DNA from 2 places in the Kitasatospora sp. NPDC002543 genome. Region 1 is predicted to be linked to the other one. Evidence: riboswitches for the same ligand, from Rfam matches in the RefSeq annotation. Region 1 holds a riboswitch; the other holds the start of a gene.
What was found. Region 1 has a riboswitch for cobalamin ahead of ACWD4P_RS09455 (prenyltransferase/squalene oxidase repeat-containing protein). Riboswitches for the same ligand answer to the same signal wherever they lie in the genome.
Positions count from the first base shown of each region.

Region 2: another riboswitch for cobalamin. It lies ahead of ACWD4P_RS29700 (cobalamin biosynthesis protein); the one in region 1 lies ahead of ACWD4P_RS09455 (prenyltransferase/squalene oxidase repeat-containing protein).

Region 1 is NZ_JBSFWR010000015.1:15,256-27,034, reverse strand. Features, by position in the region: gene ACWD4P_RS09470 (hypothetical protein) at 1-308, opposite strand, end outside; partial or broken gene ACWD4P_RS09465 (adenosylcobinamide amidohydrolase) at 362-1,022, shown strand; gene ACWD4P_RS09460 (hypothetical protein) at 1,010-2,374, opposite strand; cobalamin riboswitch at 2,551-2,685, opposite strand; cobalamin riboswitch at 2,727-2,872, shown strand; gene ACWD4P_RS09455 (prenyltransferase/squalene oxidase repeat-containing protein) at 3,053-5,869, shown strand; gene ACWD4P_RS09450 (hypothetical protein) at 5,866-6,969, shown strand; gene ACWD4P_RS09445 (CbiQ family ECF transporter T component) at 6,980-8,167, shown strand; gene ACWD4P_RS09440 (ABC transporter ATP-binding protein) at 8,172-9,815, shown strand; gene ACWD4P_RS09435 (ECF transporter S component) at 9,812-10,669, shown strand; gene ACWD4P_RS09430 (hypothetical protein) at 10,688-11,005, shown strand; gene ACWD4P_RS09425 (3-hydroxybutyryl-CoA dehydrogenase) at 11,226-11,779, opposite strand, start outside.
Region 2 is NZ_JBSFWR010000092.1:20,933-32,711, forward strand. Features, by position in the region: gene ACWD4P_RS29665 (FAD-dependent monooxygenase) at 1-851, opposite strand, end outside; gene ACWD4P_RS29670 (TetR/AcrR family transcriptional regulator) at 981-1,658, shown strand; gene cpt (chloramphenicol phosphotransferase CPT) at 1,672-2,238, opposite strand; gene ACWD4P_RS29680 (cobyrinate a,c-diamide synthase) at 2,285-3,712, opposite strand; gene cobO (cob(I)yrinic acid a,c-diamide adenosyltransferase) at 3,729-4,334, opposite strand; gene ACWD4P_RS29690 (putative cobaltochelatase) at 4,341-6,458, opposite strand; gene ACWD4P_RS29695 (cobyric acid synthase) at 6,493-8,007, opposite strand; gene ACWD4P_RS29700 (cobalamin biosynthesis protein) at 8,004-8,996, opposite strand; cobalamin riboswitch at 9,131-9,263, opposite strand; gene ACWD4P_RS29705 (alpha/beta hydrolase family protein) at 9,562-10,668, shown strand; gene ACWD4P_RS29710 (hypothetical protein) at 11,515-11,779, shown strand, end outside.

The DNA.
Region 1 (11,779 bases):
AGGTGGTCGTAATGCAGCACGCTGCCGACGGCCGCGGCCGTGAACAGCAGGGTGTTGGCCACGATGCCCGCGGTGGCCGGCCACGCGGGGTCGCTGCCGTCAGGGAGCAGGGTGTTGGCGACCAGAGTGCCGATGCCGGTCAGCAGCCCGCGCGCGAGGTACACGGCCAGGAACGCCAGGAGCCCGGCGGGCAGGGTCAGGACGATCGCGGCGAGGTAGAAGCGTCCGTTCTCGGTCAGCCCGCCCAGGCCCGCCAGCAGGCCGACCACGGCCACGTAGCAGCCTGCCACCCATCGGGAAGCACTCATCAGAACCCGTCCCCCTGCTCCGTGAAGCCGACGGGTGATCGCTTGCCGAGGCCGTGATCTTCCTCGGCGCGGCCGCTCACCAGACCGTGTGGGGGAGCCGTCGTCGAGGCGGTCCCGGCGCCCGGCGGTTGCTCTCCAGCACCGTCCTCGGCGGTGGCCTCGGCGAACGGGAGTGGGTGGTGAACGCACAGGTCAGGCCGGGGTACAGCCGGATGGACCCGGAGCGGCACCTGGCGGAGCTGGCTGCCGCGGAGCGGCTGCGGGGCGCCGGGGCGGGGCTGATGACCGCCGCCCAGGTGGACGACTTCACCTGGGGGTGCGACGGCGGGGCCTCGGCGGTGGTCACGACGGGGATCGGCGTGCCGATCTGGGCCGCCGGGCCCGAAACCGCCCCGGCCCATGCGTACGTGCCGGGCACCGTCAACATCCTCGTCGTCGTCCCGGCGACGGTGTCCGACGCGGGCCTGGTGAACCTGCTCGCCACGGCCACGGAGGCGAAGGTCCAGGCACACCGGCGCGGGGGAGGATGCGGAGCCGTTCGGCGGCCCGCGCTCGCTGTGGGGTGCACGGGTGGCGCGCGCGGTCCACGCGGCGGTGCGCGCGGGGGCCGAGAGGGACCGCGCGCGCCGGGCGCGGGGGCCCGCACCCGAGCACGCACGGCCGACGCAGGACTGCCGCCGCAGCTTCGTCCTGTCGGTGGATCAGCTGCCGTAGCGCAGCGAGACGGTGTCGCCGAGGTGGACGGTGGTGGCCCGGGTAGCGGTGGTGGGGGTGGCGCCGTCCAGGCCGACCTTCCAGGTGGAGGAGCCGCTGTTCGCGGTGCCGTTGAGCGCGGTGACGGTGCCGCCTCCGGTGGCCGGGGTGACGGAGGTGACGCAGCCGCTCGGAGTGGCGGTGGCTGCCGCGTCGAGGACGTCGCCGAGGGTCGTGGTGGTGCCGGTGGGGGCGAGGGTGACGGCGCAGACCTTGAGGCTGCCGGTGCCGTCGTCGACGACCAGGGCGAGCTTCGCGACGGTACCCGTGGTGAAGTCGGTGGTGGCGGACCAGGCGGGTTCGCCCGCGGTGGTCGGCGCCGGCGGGGTGGCGGTGAACCCGGCGCCGGCGACGGCGCGCAGGCCGTCGACGGAGGCGTACGGCGACGGGGAGGTGTCGGTGGGCAGGTACTTGAAGCCGCCGCCGGGCTTGAACTGCTGGGCGATGAGGAAGTCGAGCGGGGTCTTGCCGGTGCCGCTGGTGAAGTCGGTGCCCTGGGGGTTGATTCCGCAGGCGTTGAGGCCGGACACGGCCCAGCCGTTGGAGTCGGTGTTGACGCCGAACATGGCGTTGAAGGCGCCGGAGGAGGCGAGCTTGCCCTTGAGGAAGTTCTTCGCGGCCACGATCGCGGCGTCGGTGTTCGGGACGCCGCCGACACACAGCGAGGCCATGGCGGCGCCGGTCATGTCGATGTCGCTGCCCTGGGCGAGCGCGGTCGGGTCGCCGGCGGCCTTGCTGTAGTTCCAGCCGCCGTCGTTGTGCTGGTTGGCGCGCACGGTCGCGACCGAGGCGTTCAGCAGGGACTGCGGGACGCGTTGTCCGCCGCTCTGGGTCTTGGCACCGCCGAGGGCGAGCAGACCGAAGACGGTCCCGTTGAAGTTCGCGGACGGGCCGTAGTAGCCGGGTTCGGCGGTCTGCCAGTAGGCGGCGAGGTCGGCCACGAGGTTGCGGCCCGGGCCGATCCGTGCAGGGTCGATGCCGGCCGCGTAGGAGTTGAGGATGCCGCGTTCGTAGTCCGTCACCACGGGCGAGGCGCTGGGCCAAGTGGGGGCGGCGAGCTGGTTGCGGTAGACGAGGCGGGCGTTCTTGCTGGTGTCACCGCCGGGGGTCACGTCCGCGGAGGCGGTCCCGGCGGCGGCGAGCGCGCTGAAGGCCCACTCGTTGGAGAGCCCGCCGCCGGTGACGTAGCTGCCGTCGGCGGCCTGGAGGGACTTGAGGTACGTCACGCCGGTGCTCTTGGAGGTGGCTATCTGACTCGGCGAGGCGGTGGCGTGCGCAGGGACGGCCGACAGGAGGAGGGCGCCGGCGGCCATGGAGACGGTCGCCGCGGAGGCGAGACGTGAGGAGATGAGGCGCGAGTGCGCGGGAACGGACACGGAACGGGCTCCTTGGGGTGACGGGCGCGCCGGTCCTGCCCCGGGCGCCGGCACTCGTTCGGGGAGCGCGCGGTGGGGGCGGCGGCCGCCCGGATCGCGTGGGCTGGCTGGTGCTGGTGCTGCACGACCGCGCGGGCATTCGGGCTCGGGACCGGTGCAACCACCGCCCCACACCGCTGCGCGTCAGCTCCGGATTCGCACCGGATTCCCCCGCTCGGCCACCGCGGACGTTACCGCACCCGTGAACGGATCTACGAGGTGGTGAAAGTGACATGACGACTCGTTGACGACGACTTCGAGCGCGTGGTGTGATGAACCGCTTTTTCATCCTCGGCAGTCAGGGGAAGCCGGTCCGATTCCGGCGCTGACCCGCAACCGTAGACCCGCCCGCAAGGGCCGGTGAGCCGGAATGCCTGCGCCGGGGCCTTGTTCAGGAGTACATGCGTCGTCGTGGACTACGACGCGGTCACGACGGTCCCCGTACCGGGGAGAGCCGTCGGCTGCGCCGTGGGACCCCGACGACCGATCGGGGAGTCGCCGGTGAGGGTCAGCAGCAGTCCTACGCGTCACAGAAGCAGAGAGCTGGGCTCGCTTCTGGTCACCACGGCCGTCGCAGTGGCCGCCTGCGGAACGGTCCTGCTGGGCCACCCCGGCAGCGCGGCAGCCGACCCGATCGAGCAGTGCACGGCGACGACGGGCGCGATCGTCGCCGTCGACTTCGGCCACTGGGGCGGCGGGGTCGTCCGCGGCTGCGACGCCCACCCGACGACCGGGATGAACCTGCTGCACAACGCTGGTTTCACCACGACCGGGACCGAGCACGACGGGCCCGCCTTCATCTGCCGGCTCGGCACCGGGACCTTCAACGGCGGCGTCCAGTACCCCACTCCGGCCGAGGAACCGTGCGTCAACACCCCGCAGGCCACCGCGTACTGGTCGTACTGGATCGCCGCACCCGGCCAACAGACCTGGTCCTACAGTCAGTTCGGCGCCGGCACGCAGCAGCCCAAGCCCGGCGAGGTCGAGGCCTGGGTGTACGGCGGCACCGACATCGGCGGCACCAGCGGGGCACCGAGCTTCACCCCGGACTCGGTCCGCTCCAAGAACGGTGGCTCCTCGGCGTCCCCTTCGCCTTCCTCCTCCCCCTCGGCTACCCCGACCCCGACCGCGAGCCCCACCGGGCCCTCCGCAACCGGCAACCCGGCCGCGGCCGCGGCCTGGCTGGCCGGTCAACTCGTCGGCAGCGACCACATGGAGAACTGGGCCGCCCCGGGGCCGGACTACCCCCGGACCGCCCTCACCGCCGTCGCGCTCGCCGCCGCCGGGACGCAGGACCCGGCGCTGCGCAAGGTCGTCGGCTTCCTCGTCGACCACACCGACGCGTTCCTGTACCCCGACGGCCCCACCGGCGCGCCCGACACGAGGGCCGCCGCCCTGCTGGCTCTCGTCGCGGAGAGCACCGGCCGCGACCCGCGCACCTTCGGCGGGCGGGACCTGCTCGCCGCGCTCACCGACCACGTCTGCACGGCAGCCGGGGAGAACGGCAAGTGCACCGCCGCCGGGGACTTCCTCGGTGCGGCCTCGCCCTGGGTCCAGTCCCTGGGCGTCATCGCACTCCAGCGCGCCGGCGTCACGCCGCCCGCCCCGGCACTCGCCCGCTTCACGGCCTTCCAGTGCGCCGACGGCGGCATGGCCGGCTCGATGATCGTCGCCGGTGACCACTGCGAATCCGACCCGCTCACCACCGCGGCCGCCGCCCTCGCCCTGCGCACGGCCCCCGGCTACGAGGCAACCGCCAAGAAGGCCACCGACCAGCTCGCGGCGAGCCAGCAGCCCGACGGCTCCCTCCTCCCGTACGCCGGCGCACCCGGCGACACCACCAGCACCGCGAGCGCCGCCCAGGCCTTCCAGGCCACCGGCCAGGGCGCCCGCTGGGCCGCCGCCACCGCCTGGCTCGCCGCCCGCCAGAACAAGGACGGCGGCTTCGGCCCCGACGCGTTCACGCCGGACCCGGACGCCGCCGCCACCGAACAGGCCATCCTGGCCCTGACCGGAACCGACCTCACCAGCGTCCGGCACAACCCCGACGGCGCCACCCCGACGCCCACCCCGCCCGTCGGCAGGAAGCCCGACGCCGCCAAGGGCAGCGCCTACCTCACCGACCCGGCACGGCTGATCGGCGGCCACTACTACGAGGGCTTCCCGGCCTTCGCCGACTTCGGCCTCACCATCGACGGCGCCTACGCCCTCGCCGCCACCGGCACCGACGACGCCGCGCTGCGCCGGATCGTCGACTTCCTGGACCAGCAGGGCAAGGACGCGAGCGATCGTACCGTCAACGACTGGACCGCCATCGGAACCGAGTACGCCGGCGGTGGCTCGATCGGCAAGGAAGCGCTGCTCGCCGAGGTCGTCGGCCGGGACCCGCGGAACTTCGGCGGCCACGACCTGATCGCCGCCCTCGCGGCGATGGTGTGCACCAAGGCCGACGCGAACACCGGCTGCGACGCCCCGGGCAACTACGCCTACGCCACCTCGGTCTTCTCCCAGGCGCTCGCCGTCATGGCTCAGCTCCGGGCCGGTGAGTCGGCCGGCGCGGCCCCCGCCATCGCCTACCTGAAGGGCCTCCAGCACGCGGACGGCTCCTGGCCGAGCCTGATCCCCGCCACCGGCGACTCCGACGTGGACAGCACCGCGATGGCGGTCATGGCCCTGGCCCTGGTCCCGGGCGAGGACGCCGCGCAGGCGGTCGACAAGGGGCTCGGCTGGCTCGCCGCGCGGCAGCTGCCGGACGGGGGCTTCCCCGGCGCGGCCGGTGACTCGACCAACTCGGCCGCCCTGGCCGTACAGGGCATGACGCTGCGCAAGAACACCTACGACGGTCAGATCGACAAGGCACTCGACTTCCTCGCCGGGCAGCAGAACGGCGACGGCGGGTTCAACGTCGCCTCCGGCGGACAGCAGGGTTCGGACGTCCGGGCCTCCACGCAGGTGCTGGGCGGTGCTACCGGGATCTCCTTCGGGACGCTGACCCGCTCCCTCGGAGGTACGCCGACGCCGACCCCCACGGGGACTCCGACGCAGATGCCCACGGGGACGCCGACCGGCACGCCTACGGGCACCGCGAGCGCAACCGGCACGCCGACCCCGACGGGCACCGGCACGCCGTCGGCGACGACGTCCCCCACCTCCGTCGCGTCCGATCCCGGTGACGGCTCGACCACCCGTCCGTCCGACGCCCCGCTCGTCGGTGAACCGGTCGGCGGTGGCGTGCCTGCCGGGGCCGGGCAGTCCGGTACCGGCGGCCTCGCGGCGACGGGGAGCGAAGCACTGGCACTGACCGGGGCGGCCGGTCTGCTGACCGTGCTCGGCGCTGTGGCCGTCCTGGCCGCCCGCCGTCGTACCGCCTCCGGTTCGGGGCGTCACCGGTGATCCGGCGCTTCGGCCGGCTGATCGGTGCCGCCGCCGCGACCCTGGCCGTGGCGTTCGGCGGTGTCGCCGTGGGCACCGCCCCCGCCGCCGCCGCACCGCTGCCGATGGACCAGTGCACCACCACCTCCGGCGTGGTCCTCGCCGTGGACTTCGGCAAGTGGGGCGGTCCGCTGCTGCGGTCCTGCGGGACCACCCCGACCACCGGGTACACCCTGCTCAACCAGGGCGGCTGGAAGACCACCGGGACGGGGCACGACGGCCCGGCGTTCATCTGCCGGATCGGCTACAGCGGGTTCCAGGGCGGGAAGCAGTTCCCGACCCCGGACCAGGAGAAGTGCGTCCTGACGCCTCCGGCCACGGCCTACTGGTCGTACTGGCACGCGGATCCGGGCCAGAACACCTGGTCGTACAGCCAGTTGGGCGCGATGCTCTACCAGCCGAAGCCGGGCAGCGTCGACCTGTGGATCTTCGGCGGCACCAACGTCGAGGGCACCGAGGGCCGTCCGGCCTTCTCGCCGGACAGCGTCCGGGCGCACGACTCCAGCCCCGGCGGGCAGCCGGCCGACCCCGGCCAGGGCACCACGGGCGGCTCCGGCAGCGGATCGACGGGCAGCGGCGGCGGCGGGACGACCGGCGGCGGTTCCGGTACCGGATCGAGCGGCACCACCGGCGGGTCGGGTACCACCGGCGGGTCCGGAACCGGCCGGGCTCCGGCGCCCGCCAAGCCCCCGGCGGGCGGAGCACGTCCGCCCGCTCCCGGTACGCCCCCGGGGAGCGGCAGCCCCGCTACCCCCGAGGACGGCATCACGCCGCCGGGTGCCCCCGAGCCGACGCCGGTACCCGCGACCCCGGTACCGGTCGAGCCGCCCACCGCGGCATCGACGGACACCCCGAGCGACCGGCCGACGGAGCAGCCCGCCGTGGCCGCGCCGACGCCCACCCCCGCCGTACCCGGCGGGGCGGTCAACGCCGACCCGGTGGCCGACGCCCCGCACGACTCCGGCTCGATGTTCCCCGCCGTGCTCGGGTCCGTCCTCGTCGTGGCGCTGGGCGTGGCCACCGTGGTCGCCGCGCGGCAGCGCCGTCGACGGACCGAGTGATCGGATGACCATGCTCGACAAGGCCGTCGCCGACTCCTCCCCGCTCGCCCCCGGGCGGGCGGCGGGGAACGGTCGCGCCCCGCGCAACCTCCACCCGCTGGCCTGGTGGGCCTGGGCACTCGCCCTGGCGACGGCGGCCAGCCGCACCACCAACCCGCTGCTGCTCCTGCTCGTCCTCGCCGTGCTCGGCTACGTGGTGACGGCCCGTCGCAGCGAGGCCCCGTGGGCGCGCGGGTTCACCTACTACCTGTGGCTGGCCCTGACGGTGGTGGCGATCCGGGTGGTCTTCCGGTGCGTCTTCGCCACCGGGATCACCCCGCACGACCACCTGCTCTTCTCCCTGCCGCACATCCCCACCCCCGACTGGTACGCGGGCATCCGGATCGGCGGCCCGGTCTCGCTGGAGGCCACGCTCTCCGCGGCCTTCGACGGGCTGCGGCTGGCCTGCCTGATCTGCTGCATCGGCGCCGCGAACACCCTCGCGAACCCCAAGCGGGCCCTGCGGGTGCTGCCGGGTGCCCTGTACGAGCTGGGCGTCGCGGTGACGGTGTCGCTCAGTGTCGCGCCGCAGCTGGTGCAGAGCGTCCAACGCGTCGCCCGGGCCCGGCGGTTGCGCGCTGGGCAACGCAAGGGCGTTCGCGCGCTGCGCAGCATCGTGGTGCCGGTCCTGGAGGACGCGCTGGAGCGTTCGCTCAGCCTGGCCGCCGCGATGGACTCGCGCGGCTACGGGCGCTCCGGCACCGCCTCGCGCCGCTCCCGCCGGCTCACCGGCGCGCTGATGCTGCTCGGCATGTGCGGCCTGTGCGCCGGGGTGTACGGGCTGCTGGACGGCACGGCGCCGGCCGCGCTCGGTCTGCCCGCCTTCCTCGCGGGCGCCGTGCTGTGCGTGGCCGGCCTCCTGCTCGGCGGGCGGCGCGTCCGGCGCACCACCTACCGCCCGGACCGCTGGCGGGCCGCCGAGTGGGCGGTCGCCGGGTGCGGGGTGACCGCCGCAGTACTGCTGTTCGCCACCGTCGGCTACGACGCCACCGACCTGAACCCGTCCCTGTACCCGCTGACCTGGCCGACGCTGCCGCTCGTCCCGGTGCTCGCCCTGCTTGTGGCGGGCGCTGCGGGGATCGTCTCCCCACCGCCGGGCCGAACGCCCGCAGCCTCCGCCCTCCTCCCACCAGTACCGACCGCTCGCACACCGAGGTGACCACGTGATCCGATTCGACCAGGTCGGCGTGGTGTACGACGGCGCGACGACGCCCGTCCTGCGCGACGTCGACCTGCACATCCCGGAGGGCGAGCTCTGCCTGGTGGTCGGCCGCACCGGCGCCGGCAAGTCCACTCTGCTCGGCGCCGTCAACGGCCTCGTGCCGCACTTCACCGGCGGCACCCTGCGCGGCCGCGTCACCGTGGACGGACGCGACACCGCCCACCACCCGCCGCGCGAACTCGCCGACGTGGTCGGCGTGGTCGGGCAGGACCCGCTGGCCGGCTTCACCACCGACACGGTGGAAGAGGAACTGGCTTACGTCATGGAGCAGTTGGCGATCCCGCCGGAGACCATGCGCAAGCGCGTCGAGGAGACCCTCGACCTGCTCGGTCTGGCCGAGCTGCGCCACCGTGCCCTGCACGAGCTCTCCGGCGGGCAGCAGCAGCGTGTCGCCATCGGCTCGGTGCTCACCGCGCACCCGCGCGTGCTGGTGCTGGACGAGCCGACCTCCGCGCTCGACCCGACCGCCGCCGAGGAGGTGCTGGCCGCGATCACCCGGCTGGTGCACGACCTCGGCGTCACCGTGCTGCTCGCTGAGCACCGGCTGGAACGCGTCGTCCAGTACGCCGACAGCGTCGCCTACCTGCCCGGCGACGGGACGGTCGTGCACGGGCCGCCCGCCGAGGTCTTCCGGGAAACCGCGATCGCACCGCCCGTCGTCGGCCTCGGCCGACTGGCCGGCTGGCAGCCGCTGCCGCTGTCCGTCCGGGACGCCCGCCGCGCCGCCGTGTCCCTGCGCGAGCGGCTCACCGATGTGCCCGTTCCTCCGCCACGCCGGGCAGCGGTGGTGGGGGAACGGGTGCTGGACGCCCGGGGGGTGGTCGTCCGGTACGGTCCGGTGGCCGCCGTCCGGGAGGTCGACCTGGCGCTGCGCGCCGGCGAGGTCACCGCGCTGATGGGCCGCAACGGCTCCGGCAAGTCCTCGCTGCTGTGGGCCCTGCAGGGCTCCGGGCCCCGGCAGGGCGGCAGCGTGAAGGTCACCGGCACCGGGGGAGGGAAAGCCGAGGACCCCAAGCGCCTGACCGCGGCCCGGGCCCGCCGGCTGGTCGGGCTCGTCCCGCAGACCCCGACCGACCTGCTGTACCTGGAGACCGTCGCCCAGGAGCTCGCGCAGAGCGACCTCGAAGCCGATCACGCCGACGGGCCGACCGCCCGGCAGATCCTCGACCGCCTCGCCCCCGGGATCCCGGACGGCACCCACCCCCGGGACCTCTCCGAGGGCCAGAAGCTGGCCCTGGTGCTGGCGATCCAGCTGGCCGCCGCACCAAGGGTCGTGCTGCTGGACGAGCCCACCCGGGGGCTCGACTACCAGGCGAAGGAGGCGCTCACCGGCATCGTGGACACTCTCGCCGCAGAGGGGCGCACCGTCGTGGTCTCCACCCACGACGTCGAGTTCGTCGCCTCCGCCGCCGACCGGGTGGTGGTGATGGCCGAGGGCGAGGTGGTCGCCGACGGCCCCACCGCCGAGGTGATCGTCGCTTCACCGACCTTCGCCCCGCAGACCGCCAAGATCCTCGCCCCGCGCGCCTACCTGACGGTCAACCAGGTCGCCGGGGTGCTGGAGACCGCGGAGGCGGCCCGGTGACCGCCGTCCGGATCCCCGGCCGGGCCCGGGTCGTGGTCGCCCTGGCGGCCTTCATCGGTCTGGTCGCCTTCACCTGGCCGTTCGTCGTCGCGCCGGGGAAGTTCGGCTCCTCCTACGCCCCGCCGCTGATCTTCGGCGCCCTGCTCGTCCTGGTCCTCGCCGTCGTCATCGCCGAGATCTCGGCCGGCGGCATCGACGCCAAGGCCCTCGCCATGCTCGGCGTCCTGTCCGCCGTCAACGCCGGACTCCGCCCCCTGGGCGCCGGTACCGCCGGAGTGGAGACGGTCTTCTTCGTCCTCGTCCTGGCCGGCCGGATCTTCGGCCCCGGCTTCGGCTTCACCCTCGGCTGCACCTCGCTCTTCGCCTCCGCCCTGCTCACCGGCGGCGTCGGCCCCTGGATGCCTTACCAGATGTTCGGCTGCGCCTTCGTCGGCATGCTCGCCGGACTGCTGCCGAAGGCCCGGCCCCGCCTGGAGCTGCCGATGTTGGCTGCCTACGGCGCGTTCTCCGGCTACTTGTTCGGCTTCCTGCTCAACCTCTCCTTCTGGCCGTTCTCCACCGACCCGAACAGCTCCATCGCCTACCTCCCCGGGCTCCCCTTCACCGAACAGTGGCACCGCTACCTGCTGTTCGACCTCGCCACCTCGCTCGGCTGGGACACCGGCCGCGCCGTCACCACCTTCACCGCCGTCCTCGTCGTCGGCCCGGCCGTCCTCACGGTCTTCCGCCGTGCCGCCCGCCGTGCCAACTTCGAACCCACGGTGCGTTTCGAGGCCCCGGACGGCACCGGCACCGGCACCGGCACCGCGCCGGTGCCCCCTGCCATGCGGTCGGCGGAGACGGCGCCCTCGTGAACCGGAAAGGTCAATGCCATGCCCAAACCCGGGAAGCCCCGAACGGTGACGATGGACGGAGCCCGGTTCGTCCTCCTCACCCCGGAGCAGTACGCCGGACTGGAATCCTCACGCCGCCAGCTCGGCGTACAGCAAGCCCAGGTCGCCCGGATGAAGCTGGACCTGCGGCGCGGGCGGGAGCTGCTGCGCGAGGCTGAACGGGTGCTGGCCGACCTTCCCGCGAAGCACGCCGAGAGTTCGATCGGTCGGTTGGGGCCCGAGCGCGGACTTCCGGAACTGCTCGCCGACATCCGCGCAGTCCTGCCAGCGCGAGCCGACCCCGACCGGACGCCCTGATCGGCATCCGGACAGTGCTCGCGTCGGCATCGGGCTCTTCACCCGGGTGGCACGGGGATTCAAGCTTGTTCACGCGTGTGCGGCGGCCGGGCCGATGCCGCGGAGCGGAGCGGGGCTGTCCGGAGCCTGTCCGACGATTCGCCATCAGACGGAACGCAATGTCCCGCCGACGCTCCAACCCTCCGCGACAGAGGTAGGGGCGCCGACGGGACACGTGTGGTCACACCGTCCGGTGCGGGTGGAATCCGCGGCCGCTCTTGCGGCCGAGGAGGCCGGCCTCGACCATCCGGGAGAGCAGCGGCGGGGGTGCGTAGAGCGGTTCCTTGTACTCGTCGTACATCGAGCGGGCGATGGCCTCGACGGTGTCCAGGCCGATGAGGTCGGCGAGGGCGAGCGGGCCCATGGGGTGGGCGCAGCCGTGGACCATGCCGGCGTCGATGTCCTCGGGGGTGGCGTGGCCGGCCTCGGCCATCCGGATCGCGGAGAGCAGGTAGGGCACGAGCAGCGCGTTGACGACGAAGCCGGCCCGGTCGCGGGAGTGCACGACGTGCTTGCCGAGGACGTCCCGGGCGAAGGCCCCGACCCGGTCGACGACGGCGGGGGCGGTGTGCAGCGAGGTGACCAGCTCGACCAGCGGCATCACCGGCGCCGGGTTGAAGAAGTGCAGGCCCAGGACGTGGGAGGCCCGGCCGGTGGTGATGCCGAGCCGGGTGACCGGGACGGCCGAGGTGTTGGTGGCCAGGACGGCGTCCTCGGCGAACAGCACCTTGTCCA
Region 2 (11,779 bases), on a different contig from region 1:
CGGCCGTGGTGGTGGGCGGGCAGGGGGTCGGCGAGGTCCCAGACGTCGTGGCGCAGGACGCGCTCGGGCTCGGCGAGGGCGAACAGCTGCGGTACGGGGGCGCACCAGTCGCCGTAGCGGCGCAGGAGTTCGGCCCGCTCGTCCCCGTCCGGTGCCCGTTCCCCGGCCGGGGCGAGGGCGGCGCCGTAGACGTAGACCCGGTCGTCGGCGAGCGGGACGATGCCGGCGAGCCGCCCGCGGCCCCACACCTCGCCGACGGCGGCCGGGCGGCGGTCGGGGGTGACGACGGCGCGCCAGGTGGTGAAGCCGCTGTAGCGGGGGCCGGGGTGGTGGGGGAAGAGCAGGCTGCGGGTCGCCGAGCGGAGGCCGTCGGCGGCGACGACCAGGCCGGCCTCCTGCTCCCCGTCGGCGGTGCGGACGACGGCGGGTTCGGTGGCGCCGCCGGGGGTGACGAGGGCGGCGGGCGATCCGGTGCGGACGGTGCCCTCCGGGAGTGCGTCGACCAGGGCGGTGATGACGTCGGCGCGGGCGACGGCGGCGATGGTGTCGCCGAAGCAGGACTCGAACACCGAGGTGCTGGTGCGGGCGAGCCACCGGCCGGAGGGGTGGCGCAGGCCGATGGCGGGGTGCGGTGCGGCGAGGGCGCGCAGGCGTCCGCCGACGCCGAGCCGGTCGAGGGAGCGGAGGGCGTTGGGGGCCAGGGCGAGTCCGGCGCCGACGGGTTCGAGGGAGTCGGCGCGCTCGTGGACGCGGACCGGGACGCCCTGCCGGTGCAGGGCGAGGGCGGCGGTGAGCCCGCCGATGCCGCCGCCGATGACGATCGCGCGCTGCCTGTCCTGTGGGCTGCCCATGGGAGGGCTCCTCTCCGTTCACTACATCCGTAGTGCTCATCTGCCAGCACCGTACTACAGATGTAGTTCACGCACACTACTGCTGTAGTGAATTGGGAACGCCCGAGGAGAACGGCCATGATCGGACCCATGACGACGCCCCCGCGCCCGACCCTGATCGCCGATGCCGCCATCGCCCTGATCGCCGAGCGCGGCCTGCGGGGGCTGACCCACCGGGCCGTCGACGAGGAGGCCGGCCTGCCCGCCGGATCGACCTCCAACCTCGCCCGCACCAGAGCCGCGCTGCTCGAACTCGCGCTCACCCGCATCGTCGAGCGGGAGACCGAGGAATACCCGGTCCTCGCCGAGGACCCGCCCGCCGCGCGCTCTTCCGCCATGCTCTCTCCCGCCGCGCGCTCTTCCACCGCGCGCTCTCCCGCCACGCTCCCGCCCGTCGCGGCCCCGCCCGCCCCCGCCGCCGCGCGCGACCTCCTCGTCCGGGTCGGCGCCGACGTGCTGTACCAGGCGCTCACCAGCGGCCGCCGGCTCACCCTGGCCCGCCTGGAACTCGCCCTGGAGGCCACCCGGCGGCCCGAACTGCGCGTCGTCTACGACCGTCTGGGCGGGCGCTTCGCGGACATCGCCGCCGAACTGCTCGGGCGGTCCGGCTCGGCCGACCCGGCGGCCGACGCCCGCCGCCTGATCCGCTGGTGCGACGGGGTCCTGTTCAACGCGACGGCGGGCAGCGGACACTGGCACATCCCGGCGCCGGAGGAACTGCGCGACGAGGTGGCGCGCTACCTCTCCGCGCTGCTCGACCGGGAGTAGTCCGCGGGCGGCGCTACTCCGGGGCGCCCGCCCGCGGGCGGGACGAGTCGACCGCGGCCACCCGCGCGGCCACCGTCCGGGCGCAGTCCGCCGCGGACGCCCGCGTGGAGTCCACCACCAGGTCGTACGCGACCCCCCGGTGCACCGCCTCCGCCTGCGCGGCGGCCATCCCGGCCACCCGGTCGCCGCGCGCGGCCTCCCGCTCCTCCGCCGCCGCCGGATCGCAGCGCACCCCGACCCAGAGCACGTCCAGGCCCTCCAGCGCCGCCCGCCACCGGGACTGCGAGGCGGCGCCGCCGAGGAACACCTCGTCCACCACGACCCGGGCTCCGGCCCGGGCCATCGCCGCCACCCCGAGCGTCCAGGCGGCGTCCAGCGCGGCGAAGACCGGGCCGACCTCGACCGTCCCGTCCCCGCCCTCGAGCCCGCCGATCCCCTCGCCGCCGGAACGCAGCGACGGCGGCAGCGCCTCGACCATGGTGTCCGTGCCGAGGTGCAGCCAGGGCTCCGGCAGCAGTTCCTGCAGGCATCGGGCGATGCTCGACTTGCCCGAGCTGGAGCCGCCGTTGAGGACGATCACATGCATGCGGGCACCCTAGACCCGCCCGCCTCGGGGTGTCGCGGCGTTATCCCCGCCCGCCGCCCGGCGTGGCGGTGGAGCCCGCCGCGAAGGCGGCCGCCGCGCCGGTGAAGGAGGAGGCCAGTGCCGGCGCGCCCGCCCAGTGCAGGTGCAGGTAGGACGCGTGCACGTTGCCGGCGGCGAAGCCCTCGGTGCGGGGGCCGGTGGGCAGGCGCCAGCCCCAGGCGGGGAGTTCGCCCGCGCCGGGCTCGCAGACCGTGCGGTGGAACTCGTGGCCGCGCAGCCTGGTGCCGGCCGGGGCGAGCGGGGAGTCGTGCAGCGCGACCGCCTCCCGGTAGCCCAGGGTGAGCCGTTCGGTCATCCGGGCGTCGGTGGCCAGCACGCCGCACATCGGCAGACCGTCCAACTCCCGCCCCAGGTAGAGCAGTCCGGCGCACTCGGCGGCGATCGGCCCGCCGACGGCGGCGAACGAGGCGATGGCGGCGCGCAGTGCGGCGTTGCCGCTCAGCTCGCGCACGTAGAGCTCGGGGAACCCGCCGCCGATCACCAGACCGGCCGTCCCCTCGGGCAGCGTGTCGGCGTGCAGCGGGTCGAAGGGGACGACCTCCGCGCCCGCCGCGCCCAGCAGTTCGGCGTTCTCGGCGTACGAGAAGGAGAAGGCCGCGCCACCCGCGACCGCGATCCTCGGCCGGCCGGCCACCGGTGCGACCTCGTCCGCCGGGTTCCACGGTTCGGCGTCCAGTGCGGGCGCGGTCCGGGCGAGTTCGAGCAGGGCGTCGAGGTCGACCGAGGAGGCGACCAGTTCGCCCATGTCGGCGACCGCCTTGAGGGCCTCCGCCGAGCGCTCCACCGCCGGGATCAGCCCGAGGTGGCGGGACGGCGTGGCGACGGCCGCCGAGCGGCGCAGCGCGCCCAGCACCGGCACGCCGGAGCCCTCCTCCAGGGCCTCGCGCAGGAGTTGCTCGTGCCGGTCGGAGGCGACCCGGTTGAGGATCACCCCGGCGAGTCGCACCTCCGGGTCCCAGGAGGCGAAGCCGTGCACCAGCGCGGCCACCGAGCGGGACTGCGAGGAGCCGTCCACCACCAGTACCACCGGTGCCCGCAGCAGCTTGGCCACGTGTGCGGTGGAGGCCAGTTCGCCGCGCCCGGAGGCCCCGTCGAACAGGCCCATGACGCCCTCGACCACCGCGACGTCCGCCCCCGCCGCGCCGTGCAGGAACAGCGGCGCGATCCGCTCCGGCCCGCACAGGAAGGCGTCCAGGTTGCGGCCCGGGCGGCCGGCGGCGAGCGCGTGGTAGCCCGGGTCGATGTAGTCGGGGCCGACCTTGTGCGGGGACACCGCCAGCCCGCGCGCGGCGAGCGCCGCGATCAGGCCGGTGGCGACGGTGGTCTTGCCGGCGCCCGAGGAGGGCGCGGCGACGACCAGGCGGGGGACGGTGCGCGGGGGCGTACTGCCCGGGGGGACGGTGCTCAACGGTCTACCACTCGATCTACCACTCGATGCCGCGCTGGCCCTTGCGGCCGGCGTCCATGGGGTGCTTGACCTTGGTCATCTCGGTGACCAGGTCGGCGAATCCGGTCAGCACCTCGGGTGCGTACCGGCCGGTGATGACGACGTGCTGACTGCCCGGGCGGTCCTTGAGCACGGCCACCACCTCGTCCGGGTCGATCCACCCCCAGTGCATCGGGTAGGTGAACTCGTCCAGCACGTAGAAGCGGTAGGTCTCGGCCGCGAGGTCCCGCTTGACCTGCTCCCAGCCCTCCTTGGCCGCCTCCTCGCTGGACATCTCCTGCTCGGCGGAGCGCTGGATCCAGGACCAGCCGGAGCCCATCTTGTGCCAGTCGACGGTGCCGCCCTCGCCGGAGGCGCCGAGTACGCGCAGGGCGTTCTCCTCGCCGACCTTCCACTTGGCGGACTTCACGAACTGGAACACCCCGACCGACCAGCCCTGGTTCCAGGCCCGCAGCGCCATGCCGAAGGCGGCCGTGGACTTGCCCTTGCCGGGCCCGGTGTGCACGGCGGTGATCGGCTGCGTGCGGCGCTGACGGGTCGTCAGGCCGTCGTCGGGGACGCTCTCGGGGACACCCTTGGGCATGTCGGCTCAGGCCGCCTTTCGCATCGTGGTGGTCGCGCGGTGCGCGGAACGGTTCTCGCGGACGAGCGAGGCCACGCCCTCGGCGCGCAGCTCGTCCAGGCTGACGGCGGTGCCGCCGAGCCGCCCGGCGAGGGTGCGGGCGAGGCCCAGGCGGACCGGGCCGGACTCGCAGTCCAGCACCACGCTCGCGGTGCCCTGCGCCGCGAACAGCCCGGCCGCGCGGTGCGACTGCGCGAGCGCGTCCCGCCCGCCGGTGGCCCGGCCGTCGGTCACCACGACCAGCAGCGGGCGCCGGTTCGGGTCGCGCAGCCGCTCCACCCGCAGCACCTCGTGGGCGCGCAGCAGGCCGGCGGCCAGCGGGGTGCGCCCGCCGGTGGGCAGCGACTCCAGCCGCGCCGCGCCGACCTCGACCGAGGAGGTGGGCGGCAGTGCCAGCTCGGAGCCCGCGCCCCGGAAGGTGATCATGCCGATCTTGTCGCGGCGCTGGTAGGCGTCCATCAGCAGCGAGAGCACCGCGCCCTTGACGGCGGTCATCCGCTGCCGGGCGGCCATCGAACCGGAGGCGTCGACCACGAACAGCACCAGGTTGGACTCCCGTCCCTGGCGCACCTGTTCGCGGAAGTCGTCCTTGTGCACCACCAGTGCCCGCCCGCTGCGCCCGCGCGCCGCCTGGTGCGGCGCGGCGGCCTGGAGGGTCGCGGTGAGGTGCAGCCGGCCGAGCGCGCCCTGCGGGCGGCGGGCGCGGATGGTGTGCCCGCCGGTGGTCTCGGCGGGGGAGCGGCGGCCCTGGGCGCCGTGCCCGGTGCCCTTCACCGTGAACAGCCGGGTCCGGTACGGGTCCCCGGCCGCGACCGGCGCCGACTCCCGCGAGGGGGAGGGGTGTCGGGCCGGTGCGGGCGGCTGCGCGGGCTCCTCGCCGCCCTCGGGGGAGGTGCCCTCGGGGACGGTGCCCTCGGACGGGGACGTCTCGGGAGCGGAGGCCTCGGGGCCGCCGTCGGAGGGCTCGGGCGCGCCGCCGCCGTCGGGGCCGCCCCCGTCCGGCCCGCCGTCCTCCGGTCCGCCGTCGCCGTCCGGGCCGGGCCCGTCGCCCTCGGGCTCCGGGTCCTCCGGCTGCGCGTGCTCCTCCAGCGTCCGGTCCAGCTGCTCCTCGTCCAGCCCCGGGGCGTCGAAGGGGTTGCGGCGGCGCCGGTGCGGCAGTGCCAGCCGGGCGGCCTTGCGGACGTCCTCCTCCAGCACCTCGGTGCGCCCGTCCCAGGCGGCCAGCGCGACGGCGGTGCGGGCCATCACGATGTCCGCGCGCAGCCCGTCCACCTCGAACGCGGCGCACACGGCGGTGATCTGACGCAGCGCCACATCGGTCAGCTCGACCTTGGGCAGCAACTCCCGTGCGGTGGTGATCCGTTCGGCGAGCGCCCGCTCCTCGGCGGCGAACCGGGCGGCGAACGAGGCCGGGTCCACGTCGTACGCGAGCCGGCGGCGGACGACCTCGGCGCGCTCGGCCGGGTCCCGGGTGGCGGCGATCTCGACGGTCAGGCCGAACCGGTCGAGCAGCTGCGGCCGCAGCTCGCCCTCCTCCGGGTTCATGGTGCCGACCAGCAGGAACCGGGCGGCGTGCCGCACCGACACGCCCTCGCGCTCGACGTACGAGCGCCCCATCGCGGCGGCGTCCAGCAGCAGGTCCACCACGTGGTCCTGGAGCAGGTTCACCTCGTCGATGTAGAGCACGCCGCGGTGCGCCCGGGCGAGCAGCCCGGGCTCGTACGCCTTGACGCCCTCGGCCAGCGCCCGCTCCAGGTCGAGCGAGCCGACGATCCGGTCCTCGGCCACGCCGACCGGCAACTCGACCAGCTGGGAGGGCCGTTCGGAGGCGGACGGGGAGACGTGCGGCCCGTCCGGGCACTGCGGGTCGGGCGTGGCCGGGTCGCAGGCGAAGCGGCAGTCGTCCACGGTGGCGATGGACGGCAGCAGGCCGGCCAGCGCGCGCACCATGGTCGACTTCGCGGTGCCCTTCTCGCCGCGCACCAGCACGCCGCCCACGGCCGGGGAGACCGCGTTCAGCAGCAGCCCGAGCCGCAGGTCGGCCATGCCGACGATCGCGGTGAACGGATAGCGGACGTCACTCATGCCGTACCCCACTCCTGTCGTATCCGGCTCAGGCTCATGCGTCACTCCCAGGGGCCCCGGGCGGGAGGAACGGCAGCGATCCGGCCGCCGGCACCCCGCCCTCGATCAGCTTCCACAGCGCGTCGGTGTCCGCGTGCTCCTCGATCAGGTCGCCCAGCCGGTCCAGCCGGGCCTCGCGCGCCGCGGCGAAGGAGGTGTCCGGCGCCGGGACGAACGCCCGGCCGGACGACTCGGCGACCTCGCGCAGGAGTTCACGGCGGAAGCCGTCGTTCTCCAGCGCGCCGTGCCAGGTGGTGCCCCAGACCGCGCCGACCCGGCAGCCGTCCAGGAAGGCCTCCCCGCCCTCGACCGCCACCACCCCGTGGTGGATCTCGTAGCCCTCGACCCGCTGCCCGTACGCCTCGCCGACCGGCCGCGCCAGCACCTTCTCGGCGCCGAACCGCACGCGCGTCGGCAGCAGTGCGAGGCCCTCGACGGCGCCCGCCTTCGACTCGACCTCGTCCACGATCGAGTGCGCCAGCATCTGGTAGCCGCCGCAGACCCCGAGGATCGGCAGTCCGGCCGCCGCCCGCGCCCGCAGGGCCGGCTCCAGGCCGCGCTCGCGCAGCCAGGCGAGGTCGGCGACGGTGGCGCGGGTGCCGGGCAGCACCACCAGGTCGGCGTCGGCCAGTTCCTCCGGCCTGGTCGCCCAGCGGACCAGCACGCCCGGCTCCTGCGCGAGCGCGTCCACGTCGGTGAAGTTGGACAGCCGCGGGAAGCGCACCACCGCCACCCGCAGCACGTCCGCGCCGAGCGGCCCGGGCCCGTCCGCCCGGTCCACCACCGTGGAGAGGTCCAGCGAGTCCTCGGCGTCCAGCCAGAGCCCGGGCAGCATCGGCAGCGTGCCCAGCACCGGACGGCCGGTCAGCTCGTGCAGCATCTCCAGCCCGGGCGCCAGCAGCCGCGCGTCGCCGCGGAACTTGTTGACGAACCAGCCCGCCACGTGCCGCTGGTCCTCCGCCGACAGCAGTGCCAGCGTCCCGTACATCGCCGCGAAGACCCCGCCGCGGTCGATGTCCCCGACCACCACCACCGGCAGGCCGGCGGCCGTGGCCAGGCCCATGTTGGCGATGTCGCGGTCGCGCAGGTTGATCTCGGCGGGCGAGCCCGCGCCCTCGCAGACCACCACGTCGTAGCGGCCGCGCAGGTCGGCGAGGCACTCCAGGGCGCGCTCCAGCAGGAGGGGCTTGCGCTCGCGGTAGTCCAGCGCGCCCACCTCGGCCACCGGCCTGCCGAGCAGCACCACCTGGCTGCGGCCGTCCGCGCCGGGCTTGAGCAGCACCGGGTTCATCGCCGCCTCCGGCTCCACCCGGGCGGCCTGCGCCTGCATCGCCTGGGCGCGGCCGATCTCGGCGCCGTCGGCGGTGACGAAGGAGTTGAGCGACATGTTCTGTGCCTTGAACGGCGCGACCCGCACGCCCTGGCGGGCGAGCCAACGGCAGATCCCGGCCGTCACCACGGTCTTGCCCGCGTCCGAGGTCGTCCCCGCGACCAGCAGCGCGTTCGTCATGCCCGTCCCCTCTTCCTCAGCGGCATCCTCAGCAGGACGTGCCCCGCGACCGTCGTACCCAGCGCGAGTGCGCCCACCCGCCGGGAGAGCGCGCAGGCCCGCTCGATGTCGTCCACCGTCACCGGCCGCAGCTCCTCGCCCAGTACGGGCCGGTGCTCCACCCGCTCGCCGTAGCGCAGCGTTCCGCCCAGCCGCACGCCCACCGCACCGGCGAACGCGGCCTCGGCCTGGCCCGCGTTCGGGCTCGGGTGGGCGGAGCCGTCGCGCCGCCAGACCCGCCAGGCCGTTCGGGGCTCGGGTGCGGCGGCCACCGTCAGCAGCGCCGTCAGCCGGGCGCCCGGCCAGCCCGCCACGTCGTCCAGCCGGGCCGAGGCCCAGCCGAACCGGGCGTAGCGGGGCGAGCGGTGGCCCACCATGGCGTCCAGGGTGTTCACGGCGCGGAAGGCCAGCAGGCCGGGGGTGCCGGCCAGGGCGCCCCAGGCCAGCGCGTTCACCACGGCGTCGGCGGTGTTCTCGGCCACCGACTCGACGACGGCCCGGGCGATCTGCTGCCCGTCCAGCGCGCTCGGGTCCCGTCCGCACAGGTGCGGCAGCCGCTCCCGGGCGGCCGTGAGGTCGCCGTCGGCCAGCGAGCGGCCGATGGTGCGCGCCTCCCGGGTCAGCGAGGTGCCGCCGAGCACCGTCCAGGCCGCGGCCGCCGCCAGCGCCGCCCGGCCCAGCGGGCGCCGGCCCACCGTGCGGTCCAGGGCGAGCGCGCCCGCCGCGACCGCGCCCACGCACAGCGCCGTGTACCCGGCCCCGGCGCCGCGTCCGTCGCGCCACAGCCGCCGCTCCAGCCGGGTCGCCGCGCTGCCGAAGAGGGCCACCGGGTGGCCCCGACGGGGGTCGCCGAAGCGGGCGTCGGCGGCGTAGCCCGCGACGGCGCCGAGCGCGAACGCGGCGGCGCGGGTCAGCGGACGCGGAGCGGGGGAGGGGGTGCGCGCGGTCATCGGCCGCACGGCGCGTGGCGGCGGGGAGGGCGGCACGGCGGAAGGCAGCTCGGAGTCCGGCGTGGCGGGGCAGCCTGCATCGCGTGCGTGTCCTCACTCAGGGTCCGCGCCCTGGATCGACGTGACGGCGGCGAGAGTCTCCTGGCTTCCGGGTCGAACGCACCCACGGAGCCTTCCAGCGGCCGTGGACGGCCCGCCGTGGCGATGTTCCGAGCGTGCTCCCCGGTGACAGTGGCGGGACCGCGCCGGACTTCCACCGGCTTCCTCTCCATGCCTCCGTTTGGCCCCAGGATCCCATCACGGGCCCGAACCGGGAGTCAACCGAGGTCACGGAGGGGTTGGTCACACGGCGGGCCGCACGGCGGGCCGCACGGCGGGTCACGCGGCGGGCCGCCCGGAAGGCCGCACGCCGGGCGTGCGCCGGCCGCTCCTGGCGCCTCCTCAGCACCGCCCGGCCGCCGCCCGGGTGACCCGGACGGCCCAGCCCGGTGGCCCGGGCGGCGGCGCACCGGTGAACTTGTGCACGAACACCGTCCGGTCCGTGAGCAACAGAGCGGGGAGCGAAATGCGTTGGGGAACCGCCGCCGTCGTGGCGGCCGCCGCGGTCGGGGCCGCCGTGCTGGTGATCGGCCGTCGGGCCTCCGAGCGGATGGTCCGTCCGGTGACCGCCGTCCAGGAGTCTGGGCCGGTCGTGGTCCGCGGCCTCGCCCCCGGCCGGGTCACCTTCACCCGCAGCCCGGCGAGCCTGCGTCCCGGCCGCTGGGCGGTCGAGTGGGCGGACGGCGGGCACGCGGTCGTGGAGGAGGTCCTGCACGGCGACGAGCGCGGCGTCACCCGCCGGCTGGTCCGCGCCGACCGGGGCACCCTCGCCGCCGGCACCGAGGTGCGCTTCACCCCCAGGGTCCTGCTCGGCGACCCGATGGAGGCGCTCGGCCTCGCCTTCGCCGACACCACCGCGGACGGTGAGCTCGGCGCCCTGCCCGCCTGGCGGCTCGACGGCAATCGCGGCACCTGGGTGGTCCTGGTGCACGGTCCGGGGGCCGACCGCCAGCAGGCCCTCCCGGTGCTCCCCGTCCTCGGCCGGCTCGGCCTGCCGGCCCTCGCCGTCACCTACCGCGGCGACCGGGGCGCCCCCGCCTCCCCGGACGGGCTCAGCCACTTCGGCGAGACCGAGTGGCGCGACGTCGAGTCGGCCGTGCGGCTGGCGCTCGACAGCGGGGCGGGCAAGGTGATCCTCTACGGCTGGTCCGTCGGCGCGACGACGGTCCTCCAGACCGTGGCCCGTTCCGCGTGGGCGCACGCCGTCGGCGGCCTGGTCCTCGACTCGCCGGTGCTCGACCTCCCGACCTCGGCCCGCCGGGACGCCGCCCGGGCCGGCTTCCGGGGCACGGCCGCCGAACTGGGCGCCCTCGCCGCCGAGGGCCGCACCGGTGTCGACCTCGCCGACTTCGGCCGGATCGCCGACGGCACGGACCTGCGGGTGCCGACCCTCCTCCTGCACAGCCCCGACGACCCGATCGCGCCCTTCGGCACCGCCGAGAAGCTGGCCGCCGCCCGCCGCGACGTGGTGAGCCTCCGGCCCTTCCCCGGTGCCGACCACGCCGCCCTCTGGAACTCGTCGCCCGACCACTACACCGAGCTCCTCCGCCGCTGGCTCACGCCCCTGCTCTGAGCACCCGGCCGTCCCGCGCCCCGCCCCGGGCGTCCCGCGCCCCGCCCCGGGCGTCCCGCGCCCCGCCCCGGGCGTCCCGCGCCCCGCCCCGGCTGTCCCGCGCCCCGCCCCGGACGTCCGGCCCCCGCTCCGCGCCCCGGGTGCCCCGTGCGGGGCGCCCGTTTCCCGCGGGTCTCGTTCCGGACGCCTCGCCCCCCTCCTCGCGCGCCGATTTCGGCCGGGCTTCGCCGGTCTTTTCCGGGCGGGCCTCCCCCCGCCCGTAAATGAACGTTTCTCCATTTCGCCGGAGATGCACGAGAAGTCGGCCGGTCCGACTTCTCGTGCGGCGTGATCCCGCCATCCGGTTCGCCATCCGTCCGGAATCGGGCTGGACAGTCCCGCCCGGCGTCCGTGGGCCGGAACGCCCCCGCGAAAACCCGCCCCGTTGTCAGGGGCGAAAATTGGACCGGCCCCTCACCCCCCACCTGCACGCACAGTGACCGGCCGAGCATTCCCGGCAACCGGGGCGCATCGGGTGGCATGGGCAGGTCACACATTTTTGGCCAGGCGGTTTGCCGCTGTTGCCCGATCTTGCGGAGGTGCCGCCCCCGGTCGCCCGGTCGTACGGACAACCGGATGTGACAGAAGGCCGGTACAAGGGGAAGACTGCTCGACGTGACGTCTCGGAATCCGCGCGACCGTGATGCCCCGCTCCCGCCGACGATCGGTACCGGTGCGACGGTGACCCGTCTCCCCGGAACGGCCCAACGGCCTGCCGGTGGCAGGCCGGGCGGGGCGGGTGTCCCCCGTAACGGAGTACCCCGGCGACGAGGACCCGCTCCGGCTCCCGGGCGGGGCCGGGTTCCCGTGCCGGAGGGCTTCCCGGCACCCTCCGAGCTCGCCCCGCTGGCCCGCCGGATGCTGGTGGACGCCGTCCGGGTGGCCCGCTGGTCCGGTGAGCTGGCCGAGGTCGACAAGCGCGGCGAACTGCTCCCGGACGACGCCCGTGCGGCGGGCCGGGCGCTGGCCATGACGGTCGGCGCCGCGGCCAAGGCCTGGGGGCAGGCGCTGCTGGTGGGCCTGGTGGAGGCCCGGGACGGCGGAGCCGGCCCCGGCTGGCGCCTGCACGCCT